Regions from separate parts of the Sinorhizobium sp. Y406 genome, predicted to be linked through region 1. Evidence: predicted binding sites of a transcription regulator. Region 1 holds the regulator's gene; the other holds the start of a gene.
The links. Region 1 encodes LexA, which represses DNA repair genes until DNA is damaged. Its sites were predicted from a motif close to TGTTCNNNNTGTGTTCNG; they were not measured.
Positions count from the first base shown of each region.

Region 2: the regulator LexA is predicted to act here: its motif matches at 3,935-3,952, upstream of parE (DNA topoisomerase IV subunit B).

Region 1 covers NZ_CM178974.1:1,340,387-1,348,546, forward strand. The annotation lists gene AC4P1R_RS06475 (hypothetical protein) at 1-222, shown strand, start outside; gene AC4P1R_RS06480 (YrbL family protein) at 238-1,062, opposite strand; tRNA gene AC4P1R_RS06485 (tRNA-Cys) at 1,242-1,315, shown strand; gene lexA (transcriptional repressor LexA) at 1,974-2,684, opposite strand; gene AC4P1R_RS06495 (hypothetical protein) at 2,861-3,028, opposite strand; tRNA gene AC4P1R_RS06500 (tRNA-Ala) at 3,241-3,316, opposite strand; tRNA gene AC4P1R_RS06505 (tRNA-Ser) at 3,452-3,539, opposite strand; gene AC4P1R_RS06510 (septal ring lytic transglycosylase RlpA family protein) at 3,828-4,868, shown strand; gene AC4P1R_RS06515 (D-alanyl-D-alanine carboxypeptidase family protein) at 4,926-6,080, shown strand; gene tmk (dTMP kinase) at 6,161-6,841, shown strand; gene AC4P1R_RS06525 (DNA polymerase III subunit delta') at 6,838-7,869, shown strand; gene metG (methionine--tRNA ligase) at 8,082-8,160, shown strand, end outside.
Region 2 covers NZ_CM178974.1:1,108,609-1,116,768, reverse strand. The annotation lists gene tpiA (triose-phosphate isomerase) at 1-128, opposite strand, end outside; gene AC4P1R_RS05385 (cytochrome b) at 360-971, shown strand; gene AC4P1R_RS05380 (YceI family protein) at 975-1,580, shown strand; gene AC4P1R_RS05375 (FAD-binding oxidoreductase) at 1,587-2,909, opposite strand; gene AC4P1R_RS05370 (alpha/beta hydrolase) at 2,938-3,858, opposite strand; gene parE (DNA topoisomerase IV subunit B) at 4,120-6,180, shown strand; gene AC4P1R_RS05360 (GNAT family N-acetyltransferase) at 6,222-6,692, opposite strand; gene AC4P1R_RS05355 (hypothetical protein) at 6,909-7,364, shown strand; gene AC4P1R_RS05350 (DUF2336 domain-containing protein) at 7,375-8,160, opposite strand, start outside.

The DNA.
Region 1 (8,160 bases):
CGCGTCGGCCTGCCCGACTCGCCGGCCCTCAGGGTGACAATTGGGCTTCTGCTCATTGCTGGCGGTGTTCTCGGCTTCCTGCCGGTCCTCGGCTTCTGGATGATACCGCTCGGGCTGCTGGTGCTGTCGCACGACATACCGGTTGTGCGTCGCGCACGCCGACGACTCGCCGTGTGGTGGGCCCGCTGGCGCGGCAACACCGAGAAAACGTCGGGGAAGTAGAATTGCGATCTCGGGCTAGCTGGCCCGTGAAACGTTGAGTGCGTCCGGAACGCCCTCGACCGCGTGAAGTCTGCGCTTCGGCCGTAGATACGGCTCTAGGACCGTGTGGACGTGCCCCTCGTTGGGCAGCGCCGCCGGATCGTTCAAGGTTCTGGCGAGTTTGAGAAACAGCTTCTCACGCATTTGCCGCAGTCTGAAGCCGTTGGCCCTGCGGCTGAGAGCGAAAATGCGCAACGGGCTTTTTTCACCGGTCCCGTCGATGCACATCAGTTCCTCAAAACAGCGACGGTCCGTCACTACGAAGTTGCCGGCATTGCAATCCATCAGCACGATGTGAAGCCGGCGACAGCGCTCGAAAAGTTCGTCAATCATCGCCAGGTGCCTGGCCGTCAACCGCCCCGCCAGCGCCAGGTCGCGCAAGGTTGGGGCCAACTGTCCGTTTGCCATAGTGATCTTCTCGACCACGAGACCGAGGCCGTGTTCGGTCTGAACGAAGCCCAGCACTCCGGGGATGGGGAGATCGGCTGTGTCGGACAGGGTGAACTTTCGGGCCTGTTCGATAAACTCGTCGACTTCGCGTCGAAATGTCCGGTAGGCACCGAACCGCTTGAAGCGATCGATGAAGCGCAGCATCCGCGTCGATTGGCGCTCGCCGCTGTTGCCCCTGATTCTGAGAACCTTGACCAGAATATTCGGGTAGAGGTCATGCTCGAAAACACACCGCTGGTGCCCGCCTGCACATTGGTGCCAGTCGGAAAGGGAGATCTTGCCGTCGAACATGTCCTCGCCCATTAAGTGTGAAAGTTTTGTGACAAAACAGGGCCGGTTGAGGAAAATCAAGGAAAATCCTACCTTATGGGTGAGTTTATTGCGATCGAACTGGGAGGCTGGGCATTCCAGTGTCCAACCTCCTTTTACGATGGGCCGAGACGAGGGGTGCGTTTTTCGGAAATTGCCTCTTGCGGTTCATCTCGAATGATTCTAAACGCTCGCCACGACTTGATATTTCTTGTCGATGAGGCCTCGTGGCGGAGTGGTGACGCAGAGGACTGCAAATCCTTGTACCCCGGTTCAATTCCGGGCGAGGCCTCCAAATTCCCCTGATGATCCGGCTGGTGGCACCGATGTGCGCCGGCAAATTTCTTGGCAAGTGATCTTCAGCCGCTGCGGCAACGGCCGCTTGCCTGCAGAATGTCGATTCCGGCCTGACCGGGCCGCCGCTTCACCACCGCCTGATCGTCGGAGCGCGTTGGTCAGGCGGAATCGCCCGCCGCATGGTCAAGCGATACCGCGAGCGTGGCCGCGAGAACGGTGTGCACGCAATCCGATCCAGCAAGACTCCATAGGCAGCGCTTTGGAGGAACTTTCATCGGACCCATGGATCGCGTCGAGATCGCAACAAGGAGGAGAGTCCATGGGCAAACCCAGGACCGCAGATCCGACCGGCCAAGCCATGCCGTCTCCCACATGAAAGCCGAACCCGAGGGAGATTGAGCTGGGCCCGAAACCGATACGATAACCGGGGAGAATACCCGTGGCGCCGACCGTCCACCTGCGGACGGCTCTACGCCCATGCGGGGATGCGGGGAGGCAGCCAGACGAAAGTACTCGGCGCTGGTCGGCCGCAACGTCCAGCGGAACGTCTACCGCCCAAGGCTTCGGACGATAACTGTTGCCCACTCGATCACGCACTGTGCGCTAATACCCATGCATCGGCCAAACGAAACGGCTCCGATCACCGGGGCGATGGGCTAGTGATACCGCCGTATCAGCCCGACCAGTTTGCCCTGGATTTTCACCCGGTCCGGTCCGAATATCCGGGTCTCATAGGCCGGGTTCGCCGCTTCGAGCGCAATCGACGCACCCTTCCGGCGGAATCGCTTCAGGGTCGCTTCTTCGTCATCGATCAGTGCCACGACGATATCGCCCGGACTGGCCGTGCTCGCGTTGCGGATGATCACGGTGTCGCCATCGAGGATGCCGGCCTCGATCATCGAATCGCCCTTGATTTCCAGTGCGTAATGTTCACCGTTGCCGATCATGTCGAGCGGAACGGAAACCTCGTGCGTATTGTTCTGGATCGCAGAAATTGGGACGCCGGCGGCGATGCGCCCCATCACGGGAACCGCAATCGAGGACGTCTCTGCGGGTGGCGCCTCGACCCTGGGCGCGGCAGATGGCTTGCCCAGGCTGCCCTCGATGACGCTCGGCGAAAAGCCGCGCCTTGGCTGCGCCGGTGTCGTATAGGCTTCCGGCAGCTTGATGACTTCAAGTGCGCGTGCCCGATTGGGAAGCCGGCGAATGAAGCCCCGCTCCTCGAGCGCAGTGATCAACCGGTGGATGCCCGACTTCGACGCAAGATCGAGCGCGTCTTTCATTTCATCGAAGGACGGCGGGACTCCCGACTCTTTCATTCGTTCATGAATGAAGAGAAGCAATTCCTGTTGCTTGCGGGTCAGCATGGCGCGTCACTCCAGAATCGCGAAACAAATCAAGAACAGACACTATCCGTTCCATTTGTGTTCCGCAAGTGCCTAACATTCCGTGAATATTGCCATGCTGAATTGGGCGGCGTCGCTTTGCCGGGGCCGACAAGCCATTGGGCTGTCGGGCGATGGAGCGTTGATGTGGCGCCCGATCAATAGGCGAGGCGCAGACCCCCGGGACTGAGAACGTCGAAGTCAGGCTCAGGGTAGGGGCCGTACCACTGCGCGTAGGTCGTGTTGCCCGTAGCGCCGGTGGTGGCGCATCCCCAAAGTGACAGGAGCGCCAATGCTGCAACCGCCATCAGAGTTTTAGAGGACATGATTTTCTCCACTCGCGGGAGTTGCCGACACGAAAAGATGCAGACCCCAACTGTCCCTCAATTCGCCAGCGATGGCAAGGAAACCTTGGTGGCCGAAACCAGCATTTTGTGTTCCCGGTAAACGACTTGGCGCAATGCGCCTCGGCGAAGAAACCTGCCGCCGCCGCCGGGCAGATCGGGCATCACGGCTCCGGGCTGGACAAAGAGAAGAATGGTGGAGTCGAAGGGAGTCGAACCCTCGACCTCCGCAGTGCGATTGCGGCGCTCTCCCAACTGAGCTACGACCCCGGCAGGCCTGGACTATATAGAAGAATTCCACGGCGCGCGCCAGCCCGCTCGGCTGAATTGGCCGAACGTGCTCGAGACGTCGGCAGACAGTCGAGTCCGAATGGGAGCAGGTGCCGGGTCGGACAAAGTTCACGCTGGCGGATGGGGTGGGATTCGAACCCACGGACGGTTGCCCGTCGCCGGTTTTCAAGACCGGTGCCTTAAACCGCTCGGCCACCCATCCGGGCAGCGCGTTATTGCGCGAAGTGCGGTTCGTTGCAAGATTTAAGCTCGCCGCCCGCACGAATTTCTTCGGCCTCTGCCGCTTGGTACTGCGCATCTCCGTCGGTCTGGTGTTTACGTTTTGTAAACCATAACGAGAAAAACCCGGCGCGATCTCGCCTTGAAATTCGTATTTTTGCCTTGTTGTTGTCATCATTACACGATTGTCCCTTTCCGGGACGTCGAAAGATCCGCGGGGGTGAAATGCGGATCGTTCGGGCACGAATTTTGCGAATGACCTTGGGGACAGATGATATCTCGTAGAAAAGCGGCATGCCTTGCGAGGGGATTGCGCCTCGCTGCAATTCCACTGCTTTGCGCAGCACTAGCGGCCTGCGGTTCGACGTCCAGCGTCAAGAAGAGCAAGTCGAGAAGCAAGGAATATTTCGCCGAATCGGTCTACGGGGTCAAAGCAAGTCCGCGAGTGGCCAACGGGCGCAACATTCCGAAGGGCGGCGGGCGATTCCAGGTCGGCAATGCCTATCAGGTCAAGGGCAAGTGGTATCAGCCGAAGGAGGAGCCGGGCTACAACAAGACCGGCATGGCCTCCTGGTACGGCTCGGCCTTTCATGGTCGGCTGACGGCGAATGGCGAGGTCTACGACAAGTATCACCTCTCCGCGGCGCATCCCACGTTCCCTTTGCCGAGCTATGCTCGCGTGACCAATCTCGAGAACGGCAGCTCCGTCATTGTGCGTGTGAACGATCGCGGGCCCTATGAATTCGGCCGGATCATCGATGTCTCCTCGAAGACCGCCGACCTGCTCGATATCAAGCGCAAGGGAAGTGCCCAGGTACGCGTGCAATATGTCGGCCGAGCCCCGCTCGAGGGCAACGACATGCCTTATCTTATGGCGTCTTACGTTACCAAGGGCGATCGCGGCCCTCGCATCGCGCCGGAAGGGCAGATCGCGACGGGGGTCATGGTGGCTTCGAACGAACCGCTGCGCGATCAGGCACAGGACCTTGGGACTCTGACGATTCCGGCGAAATCGACGCTTGGCGCAACGAGGTCGTTGAATGCGCTCACGGCGCCGCCTGCAGCGTCGCCGGCATCGGCCGCGCTTGCCGAGTTCATGATGCTGCCGGAGATCGGGCCGGTTCCCTCCGAGCGCCCGGAATGGATCCCGTTGCCGGATGGCAACATGGCCTATGCCGCCGCCTATGTCGAAGTCCGGGTCAGTGACAGGGCTTCGCCATTCGAACTGATCATGGCCGATCCGGACCCGCTGACGTCCGACTCCATTCGGGCCTACGCAAAGCGGCAGAACCGGGGCGTTCTGGCCGATTGACGCCGGTTGAATAGGTCTGGCGGCGCTGCTATGCCCGTGAAGAAACCGGAGTTTCTCATGCGCATTGTGTGGCTGGCGATCGTGGGTGTCCTTGCAGCGGTCGTCGCAGGTGATGCGGAGGCACAGGCGCCTGCCTTCGACACCAAGGCGAAACAGATCTATCTCGTCGATGCGGAGACCGGGAGCGTGCTCTTTGCGCGCGGCGAGAACGAGCCCGTGCCACCGGCGTCGCTTGCAAAGCTCATGACGATGGAACTGGTCTTCGAGGCCCTCGACAAGGGGGAACTGACGCCGCACGCGACCTTCGAAGTTTCGGAACACGCCTGGCGCACGGGCGGAGCGCCATCCGGCACCGCGACCATGTTTGCCGCGATCAAGTCGAAGGTCGCGGTCGCGGATCTCATGCAAGGTGCGATTGTACAGCTGGCGAACGACGCCTGCCTTGTTCTGGCCGAGGGAATGGCGGGCAGCGAGACGGCCTTTGCCGAACGGATGACGGAGCGGGCTCGCGAACTCGGCATGCCGGTCGCGACATTCAAGAACGCGACCGGACTGCCGGACCCCGGAAACAAGATGACCATGCGCGAACTCGTCACGCTTTCGCGGCATTTGCACGAGGCGCATCCGCATTATTACCGCCTCTATTCCCAGCCGGATTTCGAGTGGAACAAGATCTTCCAGCGCAACAAGAATCCGCTGATCGCCGCCAATGTCGGCGTCGACGGGCTGGCGACGGGATTTGCGGAAGGCTTCGGCTTCTCGGTCGCCGCTTCGATGCAGCGCGGCGAGCGCCGTGTCTATCTCGCAATGGGCGGTCTTGAGAGCGATAAGGAGAGGACCGAGGAGAGCCGCCGCGTCCTCGAATGGGCAATGACGAACTTCGAGAAGCGGCGGATTTTTGCCGGTGGCGAAACGATCGGTGAAGCGAGCGTCTATGGCGGGGCGGCATCCCACGTCGCGCTTGTCGCCGGCGGACCCGTGGACGTGTTGCTGCCGGTCAACAATCCGGAGCGGCTGACCGCCCGCATCGTCTACCGGTGGCCTCTCAGCGCGCCGGTGGCCGCAGGACAGGAGGTCGGCGTCGTCAAGCTCTGGAACGGAGAAGAGCTCGTCAAGGAAGTTCCAGTCCGCACAGCCGATGCCGTCGAGCCGGGCACGCTGACGAGCCGTGCGCTTGACGCCTTGCAGGAACTTCTCTTTTTCTGGCTGTGACAATTGCACGCCGTGACGGTTTCTTCCGGCAGACCAATCGGCTAAACAGAGGGCAGGAATACGCCGATCTGGAAGAGCATGTGTCGCTGACAAAGGGTTTGTTCGTAACGTTCGAAGGCGGAGAAGGGGCGGGCAAGTCGACCCAGATGCGCCTGCTTGCCGATTCGCTCAGCGCGCGGGGTTATGCCGTGCTGACGACGCGGGAACCCGGCGGGTCCGCCGGTGCAGAGGCGGTTCGCCACGTGCTTCTTTCGGGGGCGGCGGAGTCCTTTGGCGTGCGTATGGAGGCGATCCTCTTCGCCGCCGCGCGTAGCGACCATGTCGAGCAGGTGATCCGGCCGGCGCTCGGAAGGAGGACGATCGTCCTTTGCGACCGGTTCATGGATTCCTCGCGCGTCTATCAGGGGATTACCGGCAATCTCGAGGCGAGCTTCATCGAGACACTGCAGCGCGTCGCCGTCAATGGCGTCGTTCCCGATCTCACGATCATCTTCGACCTCCCGGCCATTGTAGGCCTCGAGCGCGCGCGTCGCCGCGCCGCCGATCAAGGGCCGGACCGCTTCGAAAAGGAGCAGTTGGAAACGCATGAGAAGCGGCGCGAAGCCTTTCTCGATATTGCCGAGACCGATCCGGAGCGCTGCCGGGTCGTGGACGCGACGCGCCCGCCGGAGGTGATCGCTGCAGACGTGCTGGACCTTGTGGCGGCGCTGCTGCCGAGCGAGGACGCGGCGCGCGCATCCGCGGCGGAAGTGGCCACATGACAGCAGAACGCCCAGGGGTGCTGGACGGGGCGATCGCGCCGGCCGAAAACAGCAGGCTCTTCGGCCATGGTGAGGCCGAAGTCTTCCTCGCGCAGAGCTACAAGTCCGGCAAGGGGCATCACGCGGTCCTCATCGAAGGGCCGGAGGGCATCGGCAAGGCGACGCTCGCCTTTCGCTTCGCCAAACACGTGCTTTGCCATCCGGAGCCGACGGAGGCGCCCGACCGGCTCGGCGACCCGGATCCCGGTTCGATCGTCAGCCGTCAGCTTGCCTCCGGCGCCTCCCACAACCTCCTGCATCTGACGCGTCCGGTCGATGAGAAGAGCGGGAGGGTCAAGGGTGCGATCACGGTTGACGAAGTGCGCCGCGCCGGAAAGTTCTTCGGCCAGACGTCGGGGACGGGAAACTGGCGGATCGTCATCATCGACCCGGCCGACGACCTCAACCGCAACGCGGCCAATGCCATCCTGAAGATACTGGAGGAGCCGCCGCGCCGATCGCTGTTTCTTGTCTTGACGCACGCGCCGGGGAAACTCCTGCCGACGATCCGCTCCCGTTGCCTGCCGCTGCGGCTGAAGCCGCTCGATGCGGGGGCCATGCGCCAAGCACTCGCGCACCTCGGGTTCGACATGGGTGGGGGCAATGCCGATCAGATCCTTGCAGCGGCGGGCGGCAGCGTTGCCGAGGCGCTGAAGCTGATCAACTATGGCGGCCTCGAGATCGCCGCTGCCTTCGACGACGTGATCGCAGGGCAGGGACCTGCGGTGCGCAAGCAAATGCACAAGCTCGCCGACATTCTCTCGGCAAAAGACAGCGAAACGATCTTCGATTTCTTCGCCTCGCTCCTTCAAAGCCGTGTCATGCAACTGGCACGTGAGGCGGCTTTGGCCGGCGACATCGGGCGAGCGGAACGCTTCGCACATCTTTCCAGCAGCTTCGCCGAGCGCCTCGCGATCAGCGAAGGCTATAATCTCGACCGCAAGCAGACAGTCCTGTCGCTTCTGGACGATCTGAAGGACCGCGTATAGCGCAGGGGCGAACTTCCACTTCCGCTCGATCGCGGTGGCGGGATCGATTTCATACCGGTGAGCGAAGAACATGACGTGGCCATGTCAATTCCGCTCCCGGTCGTCCGCTGGCCTTCCGTGGCGTCCGCTTTTTCTCGCCGCGGCGGTTCCCTACCTAAAGGCGATGCGCTAATAGCAGCGCTAACTCCAGATCCGAGATATCGAAGCCGACAATGAGAGATACGTCCCCCTTCTACATCACCACCGCGATTTCCTATCCGAACGGCAAGCCGCATATCGGCCACGCCTACG
Region 2 (8,160 bases), 230 kb from region 1:
AGCGTCTCCACTTTCGCCGAAAGCTCACCCTTGACGCCCTCCGCGATCGCTTTGATCTGGTCCAGCGATTGACGCGTTCCATTCATCTTCCAGTTTCCGGCAACGAGCGGGCGGATATCGGGCGTCATGAACTTTCCTCCGGACAAGATATTCCTCTCGGGCAAGCGGCCTAGCAAATCGCCCGCTCAATTGAAAGCACCCTTGATCGATTGTGCGGTGGTCGCCGAGGTCCGCATAGGGATGATCCCTGAACGCGTCCCACACCGAGGATCATACAAGGGCGACGAATAAAGCCGGCGCCTCGGGCGTCTCACGTTGAAAAGCAGAAGCCGGTGCGGAAACGATCTAGGAAGGCGAGCATGCTGCGCAACAGCGAAGACGGATTTGGAGCGATCACCATCATACTGCACTGGACGCTCGCGGCGCTGATCCTCGGCCTCATGCTGATCGGTATCCTGATGCGGCGAATCGAGATCGAGCCATCACTGCAATTCTCACTTTATCAGTGGCACAAGTCCTTCGGCTTCACCACGATGGGGCTGGCGATCCTGCGCGCGGCTTGGTGGTTTGTCGAGCGGCATCCCCAGCCGGTTGCAAGCCTCGGTCCTCTCGAGCGCACGGCTTCCCGGCTGATGCATCGGGCGCTCATCGCCATCGGCCTCCTGGTACCGCTTGCCGGCTGGGCAGTCGCCTCCGCCTCGACGCTCGACATTCCGAGCTTTTACTTCAATCTTGTCGCCATCCCGCACCTGCCGCTGCCGAAGTCGGATGCAGAGGAGGCATTCTGGACCTTCGCGCATGCCGCACTCGCTTATGTCATGCTCGGCCTCATCGCCGCCCATGCGGCGGCGGCGCTTTTCCATCATATCGTCCGGCGCGACGCCGTTCTCACCCGCATGCTGCACTCGAGTGTTGATGCAAGCGACAGAGCGATCGAGGCCGCGGACGACGAGACTGTCGTGAGGAGATGAATCATGATCGCCCATTGCCCCGTCTCGGGACGAAACGCATTGAAAGTCACTTTTCCGGTCGCCCTTTTTCTCATGGCAGGGGCTGCGGACGCCCAAGCGCCGACGCTCGCGCAAGCGGCCGGTAGCTATCGCATCGCCAGCTCTTCCAGTATTCGTTTCATCGTTCCGCAGGTTGGGGGCGGCAGCGGGGTCGCCGGCGAGTTTGCGAGGTTTTCCGGCACGTTCCAGATAAACGGCCGGGACGTGGGGCGGTCTTCCGTGGAATTCACACTTTATCCGGAAAGTGTCCGGGCGCGGGAACAACGGATCGAGAATTTCCTGCGCTCCAGCGCCGTCTTCGACACGGCGAATTTCCAGACGGTGACCTTCCGCTCGACCAGCGTCGCGCAGACCGGCCGCGGCACGGCAACCGTAGAGGGCGCGCTCACCGCGCGCGGCAAGACGCACACGGAGCGTTTCGCCGTTACGCTGACGGATTGGGCCCAGCGTTCGATCCGCTTCACCATCCGAGGCGAAATACGCCGCGCCCCCTATGGAATGGACGTCGGAACGCCCATCTATTCCAACGTGGTCCGCTTCGACATGGACATCAGGGGCGTAAGGCGCTGATAGCCGTCAGCGCCTCAAAGCGAGAGCCGTGCGCCGCCAGAAATCCGATACCAATGCGGGGTCACGCAAGGCCTCGAGCTTCTTCCACGCCGGGAAAGAGGCCTCGAAAATCTCGGGCTCCATGCGGAAATCCTTTCCCGGATTGACCACGCCGCCAGCTTCCACGACGATGCGATCGAGCCCACCGAGCAGTTTCACGGTCGCCTCACCCTGATTGGCGAAATCCAGGGTCAGGCTGAAGCCCGGCCGCGCAAAGGAAAGCAGTCCTCGTGCGGCATTGTCGCCGAAGCGATGCAACGTGGTCTGGAAGGAGGCATGCCCGGCCCGGCGGGCGGTTTCCAGCAAGCGAAGCGTCGTCTCGCGGGCTCTCTCGACGGGAAAGACGCTCTGGTGCTGACATGGCCCGCGAGGCCCGTAGAGCCGGTTCCAAGCCGTATACCGGTCGAGCGGATGGAAATAGGAGGTCCATTTCTCGGTCGAGACCGTTTCCCGGGGCGGCACCCTGCGGAAGTGATATTCGTTGAAGACCCGTAGCCCGGCGGTGTTCAGGATGTTGAAAGACGGTGCATAGGGCACGGAAAGCGTGAGCCGCTTCGGAATGTCCGGAAACTCGCAGGAGCTGTCCGCATGATCGGCCGCCCAGAGAACGCCCCTGCCCGCCCGGCGGCCGGACGACAGCTGGTCTATCCAGGCGACGGCATATTCGTGCTCCTCACAGGCACGGTCGAGAAGCACAAGACCCTCATCGAGGTCATCGAAGCGGCAGGCGTGCTGCTGCACGTGGGGCGACGGCACCTTCATCAGCCTGAGTTCGACCTCGAGGATAAGGCCGGTCAGGCCGAGGCCGCCGACCGTCGCCGCAAAAATCTCGGCATTCTCGACGGTCGAACAGGTCAGTCGCTCGCCGTCGGAGCGCATCAGCGTCAAACGCCGGATGTGATTTCCGAAGGTCCCGCGCGCATGGTGATTGTCGCCGTGAATGTCGTTTGCGACGGCACCGCCGATCGTTGCAAGACCGGTACGCGGCGTTACCGGCAGAAAGAAGCGATGCGGGATTGCTCTGGCGAGAACCTCATTGAGCGTAACGCCGGCCTCGCAGACAATCACGCCTGTCCCGGGATCGAAGGACAGAATGCGGTTGTGTCGAGCACTGTCGATCAGCGTTCCCTGGCTGTTGCGGCTGCTGTCGCCATAGCTCAGAGCCTTGCCGACCGGCAGGTAGGCCATCGGCTCCAACTCGCCGAGGCGCTCTTCGTAGTCGTCCGGCGAGATCACGCGCCCACTTTCCGGTGCGGGCCATCGCCAGTTTTCAAACCCGTTGAGACTCATCGGCGCATCGGCTCCTGGGACAGCACGGCTAGCGATCCAATATCCAGTTCAACGCGTCGCGCCAGTCGGTCATGCGCACGGGCGTCCCGTGCGATCCCGTTTCGAACAGGACGAAGCGCGCCGGGTAGCCTTTGGTCTTGAGCGCGCGATAGAACGCGACCTGTGCTTCGGCCGCATAGACAGTGTCGCGGCTGCCGTGACTAAAATGGATCGGGAGCCCGGCCTTGAATGCGGCGCTCTTCCGGAAATCAGGATCCGCAGCGCCGCCCATGATCATCATGCCGCCGAGCGCGGCTCCGGCCGCCCCGTCGCGCGCAATGCCCCAGCAGATGAAGCTGCCCATTGAGGCGCAGGAGAGCACGACCGGCCTCCCGCCGGAATTGACTGAAGCAAAGCGGATCAGCGCCGCGATATCCGCCACGCCCGCCGCGTCGAAGCTGCGGACGCTCGGGGCATAGTAGGTGCCACCATTGGCGAGGGCGAGATTCTTGATGCGATTGAAATTGCCGCCGAAGGAAAAATCATTGGCGCCGAGGCGCCGGTCGCCACCGCGGCCGTGAATGAAGATCACCGTGAAAGCCCCGCCGCGCTCGGGCCCGATGCGTGTGACGTCGAGGGACCGATTGCCGAAGTCGAGCGTCTCGTTCACCTGCGCCTGCCTCACCCCCAGGGACACATAGGCCTGCTTGACGCGCCGCTCCGGAACCTCGTCCCGCCCGTTGATATCCCGCAGTTCCTGATAGTCGACGACCCGAAAGTCGCCGCCGTCCTCCTGCCGGAGCACCCGGCCATAGGTGAAGAGGTCGTCCTTGAAGGGCCGCAGCCCCGCAGCACTCGAAGCCGTTGCAAGGCCGAGGAAGAAAAGCGCCGCGATCGGCCAACGCATGGATAAAACAACTGTGGACATAGACACCCGGCGGGCTCCCTTGTTCGGCCCATGCCTTGCCATCGGCACTGCCGGCACGCAACACTGTAGCCGGCAATTCGCCGCGTTTTCGAGTTTCTCGCCCTTTCGAAGCCCTGGACGTTCACTTTTTGTTCGCGCTTTGCACGAGACTCTGGCAGAATTCGTGGGTGATTCGCGCGGCGAGGATGGCGGCAGCGCCGAGCTCTTGCTATGGCCTGCGAGCATGCCTGTCCTCAAATCGCATCCGATCTGAGGACAAGCATGCCGCCGATACGAGACGACAGGAACGATTTGAACCGATCCATGGACGACAGCAGCGATCTTTTTTCCGCAATGCCGCAACAGCCGAAGCCGGCGGATGCCGCGCCGAGCAAACCTGTGACGCCTGCCGCCAGCAATGCTGCCCCGCACCCGGCTCCGCGCGACAGCGACGGCAGCGACTATGACGCGTCGGCGATCGAGGTCCTCGAAGGGCTCGAGCCGGTGCGCCGGCGCCCGGGCATGTATATCGGCGGGACAGACGAGAAGGCGCTGCATCACCTCTTTGCTGAAGTGATCGACAATTCCATGGACGAGGCCGTCGCCGGCCATGCCAACTTCATCGAGGTCAATCTCGATGCCAATGGCTTTCTGTCGGTCACCGACAATGGCCGCGGCATTCCCGTCGAAAACCACCCGAAATTCCCGAACAAATCGACCCTTGAGGTCGTCATGACGGTGCTGCACGCCGGCGGCAAGTTCGACGGCAAGGCCTATGAGACCTCCGGCGGCCTGCACGGCGTCGGCGTTTCCGTCGTCAATGCGCTATCGGACTCGCTCGAAGTCGAGGTCGCGCGCAATCGCAGGCTCTATCGCCAGCGCTTCTCCCGCGGCATTCCCCAGGGCGGTCTCGAAGACCTCGGCGACGTGCACAATCGCCGCGGCACGAAGGTCCGCTTCCATCCCGATCCGCAGATCTTCGGCCCGCACGCCCGGTTCGAGCCGGCGCGGCTCTTCCGCATGGCCCGCTCCAAGGCCTATCTCTTCGGCGGCGTCGAAATCCGCTGGTCCTGCGATCCCTCACTCCTGCCGGAAGGCTCGGAAATCCCCGACAGGGCCGTCTTCCATTTCCCCGGCGGCCTCAAGGACTACCTCGCCGCAACCCTCGGCAAGGAATTCACCGTCACCCGTGAGATCTTCGCCGGCAAATCGGAACGGTCGGGCGGTCACGGCTCGCTCGAATGGGCCGTCACCTGGTATGGCGGCGACCAGCAGGTTCATTCCTACTGCAACACGATCCCGACGCCGGAGGGCGGGACCCACGAGGCAGGCCTGCGCATCGCCCTCACAAAAGGGCTCAAGAACTATGCGGAGCTTACCCAGAACAAGCGTGCGTCGATCATCACCACCGACGACGTCATGATCTCGGCAGCCGGCATGCTCTCGGTTTTCATCCGCGAACCGGAATTCGTCGGCCAGACGAAGGACAAGCTCGCGACCGTCGAGGCGCAACGCATCGTCGAGAACGCACTTCGCGATCCCTTCGATCACTACCTCGCCGACAACCCGGCGGAAGCGGCCAAGCTCCTCGATTGGGTCGTCGAGCGTGCGGAGGAGCGCGTCCGCCGGCGCAAGGAAAAGGAAGTCAGCCGCAAGACGGCAGTGCGCAAGCTGCGCCTGCCCGGCAAGCTCGCCGATTGCGCGCAGAACACGGCGGAAGGGGCGGAACTCTTCATCGTCGAAGGCGATTCGGCCGGCGGCTCGGCCAAGCAGGCACGCAACCGTGCCAACCAGGCGATTCTGCCGCTGCGCGGCAAGATCCTGAACGTCGCGAGTGCCGGCCGCGAGAAGCTTGGCGCAAACCAGCAGATCGGCGATCTCGTCCAGGCGCTCGGCTGCGGCACCCGCTCGAAATACCGTGAGGAGGACCTGCGCTACGAGCGCGTCATCATCATGACCGACGCCGACGTCGACGGCGCTCACATCGCCTCGCTGCTGATCACCTTCTTCTATCAGGAGATGCCGGAACTTATCCGCAGCGGACATCTCTATCTCGCCGTGCCGCCGCTTTACCGGATCAGCCAGGGATCGAAGACGCTCTATGCCCGCGACGACGCGCATCGCGAGGAATTGATGCGGACGGAGTTCAATGGCCGGGGCAAGGTCGAGATCGGACGCTTCAAGGGGCTCGGCGAAATGCTGCCGGCGCAGCTCAAGGAAACGACCATGGACCCGGCCAACCGCACCCTGCTCAAGGTCGAGATCGACGACGTCGATTTCGAAGGCACCCGCGAGGCCGTCGACAGCCTGATGGGCACCAAGGCCGACGCTCGATTCCGCTTCATTCAGGAGCGGGCGGTCTTTGCAGACAACCTGGATATTTGAGCGGACGGACCCGTGATTCGCCCCTCATCCCGCTGCCGCGTTCAAATATTCCACTTTATCAGCTTTTCCATGAACAGGCTCAGCGGATCCGGCAGGTAGTCACCGAAGGGTGCGCGCTCCACGTATCCGGCGGCCCGGTAAAGCCCGATCGCCTCCGGCTGGTGGATGCCTGTTTCGAGGCGGATCTCCATCAAGCCCAACTTCACCGCCTTTTCCTCGACTGCCGAAAGAAGCCGCTTACCGATCTTCAGTCCCCTCGCCTCAGGATCGACGAACATGCGCTTGATCTCCGCCGTGCCGTCGCCCGCTTCCACCAGCGCGCAGCAGCCGACGATCTCTCCGGCGCGTCGGGCGACGAAGAAGACTGCGGTCGGCTTCTCCAGCGCCGAGATATCGACCAGGTGATTGCTCTCCGCCGGATAAAGCGAGGCAAGATAGGCATCGGAGAGTTCGAGCAGACGGATGATGGTCGGCTGGCGTGGCGGCTCCTCGCTGATGGTTATGGCTGTCATTCAGATCCTGGCCTGTTCGTTCCGGGGCTGCATGCCGGCGAACGTATCGGCGAATGTCGATCAAGCCAATACGCGGAATGGCGCAGGTCGTCCTGCAATCAATCCGGGTAACAGCAGGAAACAATTTGTTTCGCGAGGCGGCCATTTTGCCCTACATCGGCGCGAATCAAACGAACATAAAAGCAGCAACTTTCAAGAAGACGGACGAGAGAGACCATGAAAACCGCCCTGATCGTCATGACCATTCTTGGTTGCGACGACAATGTCAGCCAGTGCCACTATATTTCCACCGTGAACGGAAGCTGGCCTTCCATCGCGCAATGCGACACGGAATCGCAAAAAGAACTGCCAAAATTCTCCAACAAGAATTATCCGGTGGTCGTCGCCGTCTGCGAGACCTCGGGGCAGGACATGGTGACTTCGATCGAGCCCGAACCGGAGATCGCACCGTCGGCGACGCCGCAGGCAACGGCGAGGCCATTGCCGGCCATGCCGCAGGAGGTGGCGACGCCGCCGACAACCGAAGAGGCGCGGCCGGGCTTGCCCAAGCGTGCACTCGCCTGGCTCGGCGGCGCAGTGCCGGATCGCGAGAGGCTGAAGGCGATCGTAACCGCCCCCGTTCATTACATGGAAGACGGATACTCCTGGGTGGCGCGCCGGTTCGAGGACTGAAGGGGGGCAGCTACGCTGCCTTTAGCGAAGCGAGCAAGGCGTAGTCGCGCGCAAGCTGCCGCTTCTCGGCGAAGGCGAGACGTTCCAAGAGTTCGGCGATGGCGGCCGCAGCATTCGAAGGCGTCTTCCGGCTGCGGAGCCGGCCGAGAAGGCGCGTCGTGATCGGCGCGGGCAAGGCGTCGTCCCCTTCGCTGGCCTGCCCCTGCCAAAGCAGCACAGCTTCCGCAAAGATCTCGCCAACATCGCGTCCGAGCCCCGCGCTCTCCAAGAGCGCACGGATCGAGTGGACACGTCCGCCGGAAATGATCGAGCGGACACGCCTCGGCGCCACGCCGGAAAGCTCCACGATCGCAGCGACAAAAAGCTCACCAGCGCCGCCGCAGAGCGACCGCATGAGGAAGGCTGGAGTGAGGCGGCCGGTCTCGCGCAAATGCGCGATCATCCGGGCGAGGTCTTCCGGCGGCGCTGCGGTCGCCATCGCAAGAGCCGCAACATCCCCGGCTTCGCGCGAAACGCGTTCCGCCCGCGCGGCGCCGATCGTCGCCTGCACCAGGCTGCAACAGGCGAGCGCGTCGCCCAATCTTGCGGCCAGCAATTGCCGGGCGTCGCTCGGCAGATCGACCCGCGCGAGCAGCCGCTCGCGAATGTCGGCGATATGTCCAAACCGGTTGACGATCCGCATGAGCGAGCGCTGCGGCAGCGCGGCACCGTCGTTTTCGAGCAGGATCGATACCTCCTCCTCGTCGCCAATTTCGGCGATGGCGGCCGCAACGGAGCAGGAGACCGTGTCGCGCGC